One region of the Thermosinus thermophiluss DSM 23256 genome, then DNA from elsewhere that is predicted to be linked to it. Evidence: predicted binding sites of a transcription regulator. Region 1 holds the regulator's gene; each other region holds the start of a gene.
The links. Region 1 encodes HrcA, which represses chaperone genes, less so after heat shock. Its sites were predicted from a motif close to TGTTAGCACTCNNNNNNNNNGAGTGCTAACA; they were not measured.

Region 1 (4,573 bases):
TTTTGGAAAAGCCGACGACGGAAGGAGTCAACCGGCTGCCTTCGGCATTAGGAATAACAACAGGCTCGCCACCTTCCATAACCGCTACGACAGAGTTAGTAGTGCCCAAATCTATACCGATTACTTTAGCCATTTCTATTCCTCCTTAATTTATTAGGAATTGTTAACTACTTTGACCATGCTGGGACGAATGACTTTACCATGAACCATATAGCCTTTTTGCAGCACCTCAACTACCGTATTGTCCCGCCGATCAGGGTCTTCGACCCGCATGATCGCCTCATGATATTGAGGATCAAAAACGGCGCCCGCTGCTTCAATCGGCTGTACCCCCATCTTTTCCAAAGCCTGGATAAACTGGCGGTAAATCATTTCTACCCCGGCGCGGAGGGCCGCCGCGTCTTCCGTCGCCGTGGTGAGCGCCCGCTCAAAGTTATCCAGTACAGGCAAGAGCTGTAGCACAATGCCTTCAGTTACCACTTTGGCTAAATCCTCTTTTTCCTGACGGGTGCGGCGGCGGAAGTTATCAAAGTCGGCTTGCAGCCGCTTGAGCCGCTCCATCGTTTCTTCTTGAAGGCGGTTTTTCTCGGCGATAGAGGCAAGAAGCCGTTCCACGTCTTCCTGCTGGAAGCTAACCTCTTGGCTTTCTATCCCTTCCTGTTCTTTCGCTTCTGTTGAGTCTGCCCCCGCCGCCATTTGCGGCTGGGGTTCGGCCCCCGCCTGATTGATCGTCTCCTCGCGCTTTTCGCCCATGCTCACTACATTTCACCTCGTGCTTAAAAGTCCGGCATGCCGGCCGCGTCGTTGCCGGCCGCGTTTTTTCCGGCAGCAGCGCCTTCCTCTTTCTTTTTTATAATAGTATCAATACGCAGAATTGCCACTGCCACTTCGCCAGCTGCTTTAATGGCGTGCAGCTTAACAGGCACTGGATCGACGACGCCCCGCTCCAGCATATCGGCTACCTCGCCTGTGTCGCAATCAATGCCCAGCGAGTCACTGCCCTTGGCCGCCTGGGCTGCTATAACCTCCTCAACCTTTTCCAGCGGATTAAACCCGGCATTCTCGACAATTTGGGCCAGTGGCCGCTTTAAAGCATTAGTTACACAGTCCACACCATAAGCAGCCATGCCTTTAATTTCTTCCCGCGCTTTTTCCACCGCCCGGGCAAGGGCGATTTCGCAGGCGCCGCCGCCGGGAACGTAGCCGCCCTTAATTGCCGCCTGCACACTGGACGCGGCATCTTTCGCGATACGCTCGCGCTCACCCACAACTTCTTCGGTAGCCGCCCCCACTAAAATGGTGGCCATCGGCTTGCCTTGGCCGCCAAGGATACGGACATGCTCGAGCTTCTCGTCTTCGTAGACGCGCTCGGCATAGCCGAGATATTTCTCAATATCGGTAAGGTCTTTCTTCAGGCCGGTGCGTTTCATCATTCGCGCCCCGGTATGCTCAGCCGCCCGCCGCAGATCTTTGGCCGGCACACGCTGGATAACCATTACGCCGGCATCGGTCAGAATTTCGTCGGCGTCATCATGGACGCCCCGGTCAACAAGCACGAGCCTGACCCCAAGGTCAACGATTTTACGCACATTCCGCTTGAACTCATCTTGAAGCTCTATGTACCGTTTAAAACCTGACTCGGTGCTAAGAGCTTCATCGCCGATTTCCTCCGGCTCGAGCGCATCGTCAATGATCAGCACCTTGACGTCCGTAAGTTCTTCCGGCATTTCTTTGTTCATGCGCTCTTTATCAACGATGACGCCCATGAATACTTCATTTTCGGCGCCTTCTTCGGCCGTAATGATATCCGAAAGTTTAAAGTTTGGTTCGCATAATTTTTCTACACCAATAAGGCGTGCTGCGGCTACCACCAGGTCGGCGATATCCGCATGTTCCCGGCCGGCAATCATGGCGATATTCCGCAAAACAGGATCGTTTAAATCGGTTACCTTGCGGCCCCGCCGCTTTATTTCCTCAATCGCCCGGGCGACGCCGTGCCGGACCCCTTCGATGACCCGGGCCACCGGGACGCCCCGCAATACCTGATTGACACCTTCGGCAACAAGCCCGCCGGCCATGATGGTTGCCGTTGTTGTTCCATCTCCCACCTCGGCCTGTTGGGCTTTAGCAATATTAATCAGCATCTTGGCGGCAGGATGGTTTACATCCATCTTGTCTAAAATGGTTACTCCGTCATTGGTAATAATGACTTCGCCAAAACGGTCCACGAGCATGGTATCGAGCCCTTTCGGGCCAATCGTTCCCTCAACGGCCGCCGTAATGGCCCGTACCGCGTTAGCATTGGTAAGCAGCGCCGCGAGACGTTCATCTACTTCCGCGCCGCTGCCAGCTTGCTTAAGATTCATATAGCCAATTCCTCCCATAGGTACGGGCGGCATTTATGCCGCCCTAAATTCCGTATTTTTTCAAGATTTGTCCCAAATGCCGATGCATGAATTCCAGCACCGACATGATTCGACCGTATTCCATGCGAGTAGGACCCAAGACAGCCACTGTGCCAACTACCTGTCCGTCGACGCGATAGGTAGCTTGCACCATGCTGCAGTCATGAATGCCGGTATATTTGTTCTCCCCGCCGATGGTGACAACCACTCCGTCGCTTTCCTGCATATGCAGGATATCGACCAGAAGCTGCTCTTCTTCCAGCATGGCCAGCAAAGCTCTGACCTTATCCACATCGCGGAATTCCGGCTGGTCCAAAACCTGGGTAGTTCCGCCGGTATACACCCGGTCTTTTCTTTCTACCGCCAGCGCATCCTTAATAAACTCTAACGCTGTTTCAAAAAGAGCGCGGTTGGGGATAATATCGTGCTTAATTTCCCGCAAAAGGGAAGATTTTATCCGGTCAAAAGCCAGACCGGCCAGCCGCTCGTTGATGGCACCAGCAATTTTCTGTAGTTCCGGAAAGGCGATACCATTAGGTATTTCAATAATTTTGTTTTCCACAAAACCGGTATCGGCAACGACAACAAGAATGGCGCGACGCTCGTCCAGCGGCAAAAACTGCATATATTTGAAGGCACATTGTGAAAACTGCGGCGCAAGCACCAAGGAAATATTGCGGGTGATGCGCGACAGAATTTTCGCCGTTTCCTGGAAGACCTCTTCCAGCCGCCGCACCTTTGTTTGATACCAGCGCTCAATCAGGGCAATTTCTTTTTCCGACAGCGGTTGAGGCGCCAGCAAACAATCAACATAAAAACGATAGCCTTTGGCCGAAGGTATACGGCCGGCAGAAGTGTGGGGCTGTTCGAGATAGCCTAATAGTTCTAAATCGGCCATTTCATTGCGAATAGTAGCCGGACTGACCCCCAAGTTGTACTTGCGGGCAATTGTGCGCGACCCCACCGGCTCAGCGGTAGAAATATAATCATCGATAATGGCCTGAAGAATTTTCCGCTTTCTCTCGTCCACCCCTTGCACCTCCTCTTGTTAGCACTCGTTCGATTAGAGTGCTAATACCTAATTAAAACATACCACCATGACCTGCTGCTGTCAAGATAATCCTGTAAATTCAAGCCTTGTCCGGCAAAAAGGACGAAAAAACAATATTACCGAATTTCATCCCCAAGTCGGTGAGGCGCAGCCTGTTGCCGCAGCGTTCTACCAGCCCGCGCTGCGCGAGCGTGTCAATAGTGGCGCGGTACGCATCCCAAAAAGAGATACCGAAACGTTCCTGGAATATTCCGCTATCAAGCCCAGCGGCGGTGCGCAGGGCCAGAAAAATAAATTCGGCAATCTGCGTTTGTCTATCCAATACTTCCCGCTCCTGTATGGCCAAAGCACCCTTGCGCTGCGCCTGGATATATTCTGTCACGTGGGGTGTATTAGCCCAACGCACTCCGTCTACGAAAGAGTAAGCGGCGGCGCCTAGCCCCAAGAAAGGCTGATAGTGCCAATATTTGAGATTATGGCGGCATTCGTAGCCTGGCAGGCAGTAGTTGGAAACTTCATACCGGCAGTAGCCCGCCTGCCGTAGAAAGGCAGCCGCAAAGTCGTACATTGCTTCTTCCTCGGTCTCATCAGGCAGAGCAAGCTTACCGGCAGCATGGCTTACAGCGAAAGGGGTGCCATCCTCTACTTTCAGGCCGTACACCGAAAGGTGTGGCACCCCAAGTTCTGTAGCCCGGCTTAGACTGTCCGCCACGTCCGCCTGGCGCTGCTCGGGCAGGCCATACATTAAATCAAGGTTGATGTTGTCAAAACCGGCGGCTCGCGCCAGTTCAACAGCCTCAATCCCCTGCTCAGCCGTGTGAACGCGCCCGAGCAGGGGCAAAAGGCGCGGAACAAAGGTCTGAACACCGAAACTCAGGCGATTTACCCCCCAAGACCGCAGGGCCTTAAGGAGCGGCAAATTTACCGTGCCCGGATTAGCTTCGACGGTGATTTCAACGGCCGGTTCCAGCGAAAAAGTGGCAGTAAGACTGGCAAACAGCCGGCCTAAGAGTTCGCCTGGCAGTACAGTAGGCGTGCCGCCGCCAATATAGACGGTGTCAACAACCCAGCCGGAAAAGCGGCTTTTTTGCTCGGCAATTTCCCGGCACAAAGCGTC
Region 2 (4,573 bases), on a different contig from region 1:
TAAAACTGAGTATTATAAACCACAGGTTAACGTTGAAGTGGAAAATGAGAATGAGTTCATTACGTTAGAATTAACTTGCGAAGCTTTAATAATAAGAGATAACGCTGAGTTAAAAGAAATTTCGCCCAGCCTTTATAGGGAGGGTGATAGAGTAAGAATTAATGTCGCTCGAATTTCCGCCATTGGTCCTAGTCACGGGTGTCCTGCTGAAGAAGAGGAAGAAGAGGCCTTAGTAGCAAGAGGGTAATAGAGGGTAATAAATTTATAATTATTTTCTAATCTTCATTTGAGGATAAATTAAACCCTTGCAAAGCTAGAATATTTCGCTTTGTAAGGGCTTTATTTTGTTCGCATGATTTCCAGCCCGCCCGCCCATACTAAAACCAGACATATGTATGGAAAGGGTGACACTTTTGCGACACTGGAAACCGGTAGCTATTTTTTTGCTTTTTGTTTTCGCTTTTGCCGTGGTGCCGGCAGGCGGTTGCAGCACCAAACCGGCGCCAAAACCGCTTCCTGACAGTCCGGGCCAACAGGCGACGCCTATGCCATCCCGTATGGTGATCGGCTACTATGAAAATCCCTGGCCAGGCACACCGGACCAGACCGGGTCTTTCCCCAGCATGAAAGCCTTTGCCAAACACATGAGCCATGTTGCTCCCTTCTGGTATAAGGCCGCCGCCGACGGTACGCTGGAAACGCGGGAAAGCCAGCTCGTCTACGATACGGCCAGACAAGCAGGGTTGAAAATTTTTCCGCTCATTACTTATAAGACCGGCGCCATTGATACCATCCTCAGCGACCCGGCCCTTCGGACCAAAACCATTAACAATATTGTCAAGGTCGCGAGGGAAAAGCCCTATGACGGCGTCAATATCGACTTTGAACAGTTAAAGCCGGAGCAGAAGGATAATCTGATTGCCTTTATGGCCGAGCTTTATCCGAAACTGAAGGCGCTCAATAAGACCGTTATTGTTTCGGTGTTTCCCAAGATCGATGTTCACGAGAGCGTGCACGGCGCGTATGATTACGGCGCGCTGGCGAAAAACGCCGACTTTATCCAGGTAATGCTGTATGACCGCCATTGGGCGACCTCCGAACCGGGCGCTATTGCGCCGATTGACTGGTATGAAAAGAATTTGAAATACGCGATTGAACAGGCTGGTGGGCCCCATAAAGTTATCGCCGGCGTAAGCGCCTACGGGTACGACTGGCCGGCGGAGAAAGGCAAAGCGGCCGAGACGATCAAATATGTCGATGCCATCGTGCTGGCGGAGAAATATGGCGCTAAGATTTTATATGACGAGGCGGTGCAGGCGCCCCACTTCAAGTACAAAGATCACGAGGTCTGGTTTGAAAACGACCGGAGTACTGCCGCAAAACTGGACGTAGTGGCCAAGTACAACCCGGCCGGCATTGCGATCTGGCGGTTAGGACAGGAACAGCCGGAAATCTGGCCGCTAATCGATAAGAAATTCCCTAAAGGGCAACATTAAAATTCGCTGCCGGGTATAGCCGGCAGGTTTTTTTTGCCATACAGCGAATACACTAGTAATAACAGTCGGGAAAGGTGTGACAGGCTATGGCTAAGGTAATGCTGCTTATCGAGAACGGTTTTGAAGAAATGGAAGCCCTGTATCCTTATTACCGAATGAAAGAAGCGGGTCACACCGTGGATGTGGTCGCTCCGGCCAAAGGCATTTATAAAGGCAAATATGGCTATCCGCTTACGGCGACCTTGACGCCCGCCGAAGTAACCGTGGCCGATTATGCCGGTCTCATTATCCCCGGTGGCCAGGCGCCAGACCGGATGCGCATACACGACGGCCTGGTGGATCTGGTCAAACAGGCCGATAAGGCCGGCCTGGTGGTAGCGGCCATTTGTCATGGGCCGCAAATGCTCATTGAGGCTGACATTATCCGGGGACGCAACGTTACCTGTTACAAGTCCATTCTGACGGACGTGCTCAATGCCGGCGCCATTTTCCATGACCTGGAGGTCATCATCGACGGCAAGCTGATTACGTCGCGGCTGCCGGCCGATTTGCCGGCTTTTTGCAAAGAAATCCTAAAATTATTGCCGAATTAAAAAAGGGGGGGAGAGCTTATGGCAATTGTGGAAGTGACCATTGCGCCCCTTGGCGTGGGCACAAGTATCAGCCGGTATGTGGCCGCCTGTCATAAGGTGCTGGAACAGGCCAAAGACCTGAAATACCAGCTGACGCCAATGGCGACCGTAATTGAAGGTGACCTGGACCGGATTATGGAGGTCATCCGGCAAATGCACGAAGTGCCTTTTGAGGCCGGAGCGCAAAGAGTGTCGACCCTTATCCGCATTGATGACCGCCGTGACAAGGAACTGACGATGGCGGGGAAAATCAAAGCCGTGCAAGAAAAACTATAGGGGGAATGACTATGTGCAAACATTGCGGCTGCCATGGCGGCAAGCTGGAAAAAGTTACGCTTACCGTGGAAGGCATGAGCTGCGGCCATTGCCAAGCGGCGGTGGAAAAGGCCGTCCGCGGTCTGCCGGGGGTAATGGCCGCCGAGGTTGATTTGGCGGCAAAAACGCTCACCGTCGATTTTGACGCCGCAAAATCCGGCTTGGCCGACATCAAAAAAGCGGTGGAAGACGCGGGTTATACCGTGAAATAACTGCTGCCTGGTAAAATCTTGACGAATGACGATAAAAATTATAAAATAAAAATGTGTTAGCACTCATTATTGACGAGTGCTAACACAACTGTGCTACTTATTTTTTTAAACACTCCAGCTGATTTTTAATGTGGCATAGCAAGCGACATTATGAATTAGTTAGGAGGTTTTATTATGTCTTTTCAGAGTAAACTCAGAAATCATGACAATACCTACCGAGAACTGTTTAAACGCCATCCTGATAACCCCATATTGACAGCCCAAGACTGGCCCTATGCAGCAAATACGGTATTTAATCCGGCGGCAACCGTGTTTAACGGCAAAGTGCTGTTGCTGGCGCGGGTTGAAGATCGGCGGGGGTTTTCCCATTTAACGAAAGCAATCAGTGAAGACGGGGTAACAAACTGGCAGATCGACCCCGTGCCTACCCTTGAACCCGATCCGGAACGTTATCCGGAAGAAGTCTGGGGAATTGAAGATCCCAGGATAACCTGGATTGAAGAGTTAGGCAAGTGGGCAGTCACGTATACGGCTTATTCCCGTGGCGGCCCGTTGGTATCCTTGGCGTTAACTAAAGATTTTGTTAATTTTGAGAGATTTGGACCCATTATGCCGCCTGATGACAAAGATGCTGCGCTTTTTCCGCGCCGGTTCAACGGTAAATGGCTGCTCATTCACCGGCCTGTTTCGGCCAACTATGGTCCGGGCGCGCATATCTGGGTATCGTGTTCGGATGATCTTAAATATTGGGGCGACCACCAGATGCTGATTAACGCCCGCAGAGGCGGATGGTGGGATAGCAATAAAATCGGCCTTTCCCCGCAACCACTCGAGACACCGGAAGGGTGGCTCATACTTTATCATGGTGTGAGACAGACAGCGGCAGGAGCAATTTACCGGCTGGGACTTGCACTGCTTGATCTGGAAAATCCTTTACGAGTACTCCGCAGGAGCGATGAATGGGTATTTGGCCCGTTAGAACCCTATGAGCGGGAAGGGGACGTCGACGACGTCGTGTTTCCATGCGGCTGGATATTGGACGAAAAAACGGGCCAAATAAAGATGTACTATGGTGCTGCCGATACGTGCATTGCTTTGGCAACTGCTTCGCTAAGCGATCTACTTGAATACATAAAAAGATGCCCTGAACCGAAAGCGGAAGACAACCTGATATAGAAACGCATGGCACGTATTGTCGTATGCAGTGCCGATGAGGCTAGCCGTGAACCAGCTTCTCTGCCGCTTATCGCCTACAATGCCCTTTTTTGCGGTGTTGCTTTAGGATGGCGGCAGAGATTTTTTTTCGCTGGTAAATAAAAGGTAAATAAAAAAATAATTTACTGCAAAATGAGTTTGTTTGGAGGTGGATGAAGATGACTGCACTGAACAGAATGAGAAAAATTGCTTTTTTAAGTACTTATCCGCCACGGGAGTGCGGGCTGGCAACCTTTACGCAGGACCTTGTGAATGCTATGGCTACGGTTGTGCCTCTCATCAAACCAGTGGTAATTGCTATAAATAACTCAGATTATTATTACGATGACAAGGTTATTATGGAAATTAGGCAGCACGACCGTAACAGTTATTTGGAAACTGCCCGCAAGATTAACCACTCAGATATTGAGCTGGTGGTTATTGAGCATGAATACGGCATTTTTGGCGGCGAGTGCGGCGAATATATCCTGGACCTGGTTGAGAACCTGCAAGTGCCGGTCGTTACCACCTTACACACCGTACTGCCTAACCCTTCAGAAAAGCAGCTTACCATTTTACGCGTTCTCGGTCACAAGAGCACGCGACTAGTTACTATGGCAAGGAACACGCTGGAGATACTAGAGAATACCTACGGCATCGACCGCAGCAAAGTCGAGGTTATCCACCATGGCGTTCCTTTCCGCAATATGGAACCGCGCGAAAA
Region 3 (4,573 bases), on a different contig from region 1:
CGAAAATGCCGATAATTCCAAAAAACAAGTGCCGGTGCCCCATAAGCCGCCGCAAGTTAACAATCATGCTTTCTCCCTCCTCCCGCTACAGTGATATGTATGCGGCAAGGAGGCGAAATATGACGATAAGAGTTTAGTCCGTTTTCTCCGTCCAGCGAATGTAGGGATAACGCTTGAGCGCGGCCATAATCAGCCGGTCCGAAACCGTGTAGGCCAGCCGCAGGGTGGCGACAACCGTGGCCGCCGTAATCCACCACAGATATTCACTCTGCCGGATTTCCCGGGGAATAACAAGCCCGGCCGCCAAAACAACGACAATAAAGGCGGCTGTCAGCGGAATGGCGGTCTGAATGACACTAAAACCAAGCCGCGAATATAATCGTGTGGTGAACGGTTCGCAATAACGGGTCACTACTGCCATAACGGCGGCCATTCTTGCTTCCACCCAGGCCGCTTCGTGGCCGGCGGCTACGATCGAGCCGCCGACAGGCGGGTAGTTTTTAAAGGCTATGGCCAGCGCGCCTTTCTCTAGCGCTTCAAAGGTAATAGTCAGTGAGTCTACCCGCGGCAGCGAGCGGAGCAGACTAACAAGTTCGTCCCAGTCCGTTACCGTTTGCTGGGACCGCTGCCAGTGCTTGCCCAGCAAATCACCGCCGGTACCGACAACCGCCTCCCACTTAAGACCTTCTTCAGCGTGAAAAACCGCCCACACCTCACGCAGCATGATTTCACTGAGCCGACAGGCCGGCAGCCGCCCCTGCCGGGTAACTTTATACTCCACGGTTTTACCCCCTGCATACAAACATTGCCGGCATTATCCAGAAACCAACTCCATTATATCGGCTTTTCGGGCACGAAAAAAGAGGCAACCTTCCGGTTGCCTCTTGACTGCGACCTAAAATCTTACATCATGCCGCCCATGCCGCCCATGCCGGCTGCAGGATTCGCCGGATTTTCCTTTTCCGGCTTGTCGGCAACCAGGCACTCAGTGGTAAGCACCATGGCCGCGATGCTGGCAGCATTTTGGAGAGCGGAACGGGTAACTTTCGCCGGGTCGACGATACCGGCTTTAATCATGTCGACATATTCTTCGGTCAAGGCGTTGAAACCAATACCCTTGCCGGCTTTCTTAACATTTTGAACCACAACGGAGCCTTCCAGGCCAGCGTTGTTGGCGATTTGACGAACCGGTTCCTCGATGGCGCGCTTGACGATTTCGACACCGGTCTTTTCGTCGCCCGTAGCTTGGATGTTGTCCAGGACATGCTGAATGTCGATGAAGGTAGTGCCGCCGCCGGGAACAATACCTTCTTCCACCGCTGCGCGGGTTGCGTTGAGAGCGTCTTCGATGCGATGCTTTTTCTCTTTGAGCTCTACTTCGGTAGCAGCGCCAACATGGATAACGGCTACGCCGCCGGCCAGTTTGGCAAGACGCTCTTGCAGCTTTTCACGGTCAAAGTCAGAAGTGGTTTCTTCGATTTGAGCCTTGATCTGGTTGACACGCTTTTTGATTTCTTCGGCAGAACCATGACCGTCAACGATCGTGGTTTCTTCTTTGGATACGCGAACCTGACGAGCGCGGCCAAGGTCGCTAAGCTGCACGCTGTCCAGCTTGCGGCCCAGCTCTTCGCTGATGACGGTACCGCCGGTAAGGATAGCGATGTCTTCGAGCATGGCTTTGCGGCGATCACCGAAGCCGGGAGCTTTAACGGCAACAGCCCGGAAGGTGCCGCGCAGTTTGTTGACAACGAGCGTAGCCAGCGCTTCGCCTTCAACATCTTCGGCAATGATGAGCAGTTCTTTGCCAGACTGAACCACTTTTTCGAGAGTGGGCAGCAGGTCGGCAACAGCGCCGATCTTCCGGTCAGTGATGAGGATGTACGGATCGTTCAGGACGGCTTCCATCTTGTCAGCGTCGGTAATCATGTACGGAGAGATGTAGCCACGGTCGAACTGCATGCCTTCCACAACTTCGAGGTCGGTGCCCATGGTTTTGGACTCTTCAACAGTGATGACACCGTCTTTGCCCACTTTTTCCATGGCTTCGGCAATGAGCTTGCCGATTTCTTCGTCAGCAGCCGAAATCGAAGCAACTTGAGCAATGGCTTCTTTGCTTTCCACTTTTACAGCGGTCTTCTTAATTTCCTCAACCAGGGCGTTAACGGCCTTTTCGATGCCCTTCTTGAGGATCATCGGATTGGCGCCGGCAGCCACGTTGCGCATGCCTTCACGAATCATCGCTTGCGCCAGCAGCGTAGCGGTAGTAGTGCCGTCACCGGCTACGTCGTTGGTCTTGGTGGCAACTTCTTTCACCAGTTGGGCGCCCATGTTTTCAAAGGGATCTTCCAGTTCAATGTCACGGGCAATCGTCACACCGTCATTAGTGATCGTCGGGGCGCCGAATTTTTTATCAAGAACAACGTTGCGGCCTTTGGGTCCGAGCGTCACTTTCACGGCGTTAGCCAGAGCGTTTACGCCTTTCTCAAGCGCACGACGTGCTTCTTCGTCAAACAGCATTTGCTTTGCCATATATATACCTCCCGTGAAAAATTATTTTTTAGATTATTGTACGATGGCCAGAATATCTCTTTCGCTCAGAATGAGGTACTCTTCACCGTCGATTTTAACTTCCGTACCGGCGTATTTGGAGAAGATAACTTTATCGCCCTCTTTAACGTCCAGCGGAACGCGCGTACCGTTTTCCAGCATTTTGCCGGTACCAACGGCGATAACTTTGCCTTCTTGGGGCTTCTCCTTCGCGGTGTCGGGCAGCAGAATGCCGCTCTTGGTTTTTTCTTCCCTTTCCAGTGCCTTAATGACTACTCTGTCGCCTAACGGCTTAATCATGTAAATACCCTCCTTTATGTAGTATTATTTTTTTGACCCTGTATTGTTAGCACTCACTAAGCGCGAGTGCTAATTCCATAAATTATGATATATAAAACCTCTGGAAAAATCAAGAGTTCCAAAGGTAAAAACCGTTATTTTTCCAAAAAAATTTTGTTTCAGGATACTTTTTGCCTCTGGTAGTTTTTCCATATCTGCCTAATTTATACAAAAAACTGCCGCTATACCAGGGCAGTTTAGCGTTTGCGCGTGGCCGCTTCCACGATGGCTTGGGCCACTTCGCGAATAGACTTGCGTTTACTCATGCTGTATTGCTGAATCCGGCGGTACGCCTCGCTTTCGGTCAGATTGTAAGCGTCCATGAGAATACCCTTAGCCCGGTCAAGAACCTTTCGTGTCTCGAGCGAGTTTTTAACCTCTTCCAGCTCCCGTTCCAGTTCCATAAATTCTTGAAACCGGGATAGGGCAATCTCTATCGCCGGAAATAAATTGGCTTCCTTTATCGGCTTGACTAAGTAGGCAAGAACGCCTGATTCTTTGGCTTTTTCGACAATTTCTTTCTGGCTGTAGGCGGTAAGAAGCAGCACCGGCGCAAGTTTTTCGTTGGAAATAATTTTGGCCGCCGAAATACCGTCCATTTCCGGCATCTTGATGTCCATAATTACCAGGTCGGGACGGTGTTTGCGCACAAGTTCCACGGCTTTCAGGCCATCGGCCGCCTCCCCGACGACAGTGTGCCCGGCTTCTTCGAGCAATTCCCGCAAATCCATGCGAATAATGGATTCATTGTCGGCAATGACAATGCGCAAGGGTTGCATCATAATCCTTCCTCCCTCATCCTGGGTATCGTAATCCGGGCATGGGTCCCGTTATTGGAAAATAATTGAAAGGTGCCGCCGAGGTCGGTCTCCACCAGGGTGCGGACAATCTGCAGGCCCAGACTGCCGGTAGTTTGCACATTAAACCCGGGCGGAAGACCAATACCGTTATCATATATTTCAATTTGATAGCTGTCATCCCGGGCCGCGATGTCCACGCCGATTAGCCCCTCACGCCGCCCGACAAACCCATGCTCCAGGGCATTTTGAATGAGTTCGTTAATGACTAAGGCCAAACTGGTAGCCTGCTCTGATGCCAGTACAACCTGTTGGGCATTGAAAACGGTCTGGATATTAAAATCAGGCTCCAGCATATTTTGAATGACCAGATCCAGAATATTCTTAGTCACTTCCGCAATGTCAATAACTTCCGTGTCCTGCTGGGACAGAAACTCATGGACCACGGAAATACTCAAAATGCGATTTACACTTTCGCGCAAAGCAGCCTTGACGGCGGCCGAAGGTGTACGCCGCGCCTGCAGCCGGAGCAGGCTGGCAATAGTCTGCAGATTATTCTTTACTCTGTGGTGGATTTCTTGAATAACGGCCGATTTAATAAGCAGTTCTTTTTCTTTTTTCTTTAGTTCGGTAACATCGGCAACAATGACGATGATGCGGACAACCTCGCCGCCATGTATGATAGGAATAGCCCGTTGCACGATAACCATATTGCTGATTTCAAGTTCCGTTTCGCGAAGTTGGCCGGTGGCCGCTGCCTGTTGGGCGACACGGAGATTAACGAGCCGGTCGTAAATACGCCGGCCGATTAGCCGTCCTACGCCTAATACCTTATATATGCTGCCAGCGGCGGCATTGGCGAAAATAATTCGGCCACGCTCATCGGCAAT

Region 2: a site for HrcA is predicted at 2,710-2,740, ahead of BLQ99_RS11385 (glycoside hydrolase family 130 protein). Genes of this name have one in related genera too.
Region 3: a site for HrcA is predicted at 2,892-2,922, ahead of groES (co-chaperone GroES). Genes of this name have one in related genera too.

The regions. Positions count from the first base shown of each region.
Region 1 is NZ_FNBU01000026.1:13,649-18,221, forward strand. It holds gene dnaK (molecular chaperone DnaK) at 1-133, opposite strand, end outside; gene grpE (nucleotide exchange factor GrpE) at 154-753, opposite strand; gene BLQ99_RS12715 (TCP-1/cpn60 chaperonin family protein) at 777-2,366, opposite strand; gene hrcA (heat-inducible transcriptional repressor HrcA) at 2,410-3,435, opposite strand; gene hemW (radical SAM family heme chaperone HemW) at 3,536-4,573, opposite strand, start outside.
Region 2 is NZ_FNBU01000020.1:40,934-45,506, reverse strand. It holds gene BLQ99_RS11410 (hypothetical protein) at 1-247, shown strand, start outside; gene BLQ99_RS11405 (glycosyl hydrolase family 18 protein) at 405-1,496, shown strand; gene BLQ99_RS11400 (type 1 glutamine amidotransferase domain-containing protein) at 1,583-2,089, shown strand; gene BLQ99_RS11395 (MTH1187 family thiamine-binding protein) at 2,108-2,404, shown strand; gene BLQ99_RS11390 (copper ion binding protein) at 2,416-2,655, shown strand; gene BLQ99_RS11385 (glycoside hydrolase family 130 protein) at 2,830-3,831, shown strand; gene BLQ99_RS11380 (glycosyltransferase family 4 protein) at 4,029-4,573, shown strand, end outside.
Region 3 is NZ_FNBU01000022.1:25,513-30,085, forward strand. It holds gene pdaB (polysaccharide deacetylase family sporulation protein PdaB) at 1-67, opposite strand, end outside; gene BLQ99_RS11840 (hypothetical protein) at 134-781, opposite strand; gene groL (chaperonin GroEL) at 904-2,529, opposite strand; gene groES (co-chaperone GroES) at 2,563-2,847, opposite strand; gene BLQ99_RS11855 (ANTAR domain-containing response regulator) at 3,084-3,665, opposite strand; gene BLQ99_RS11860 (sensor histidine kinase) at 3,665-4,573, opposite strand, start outside.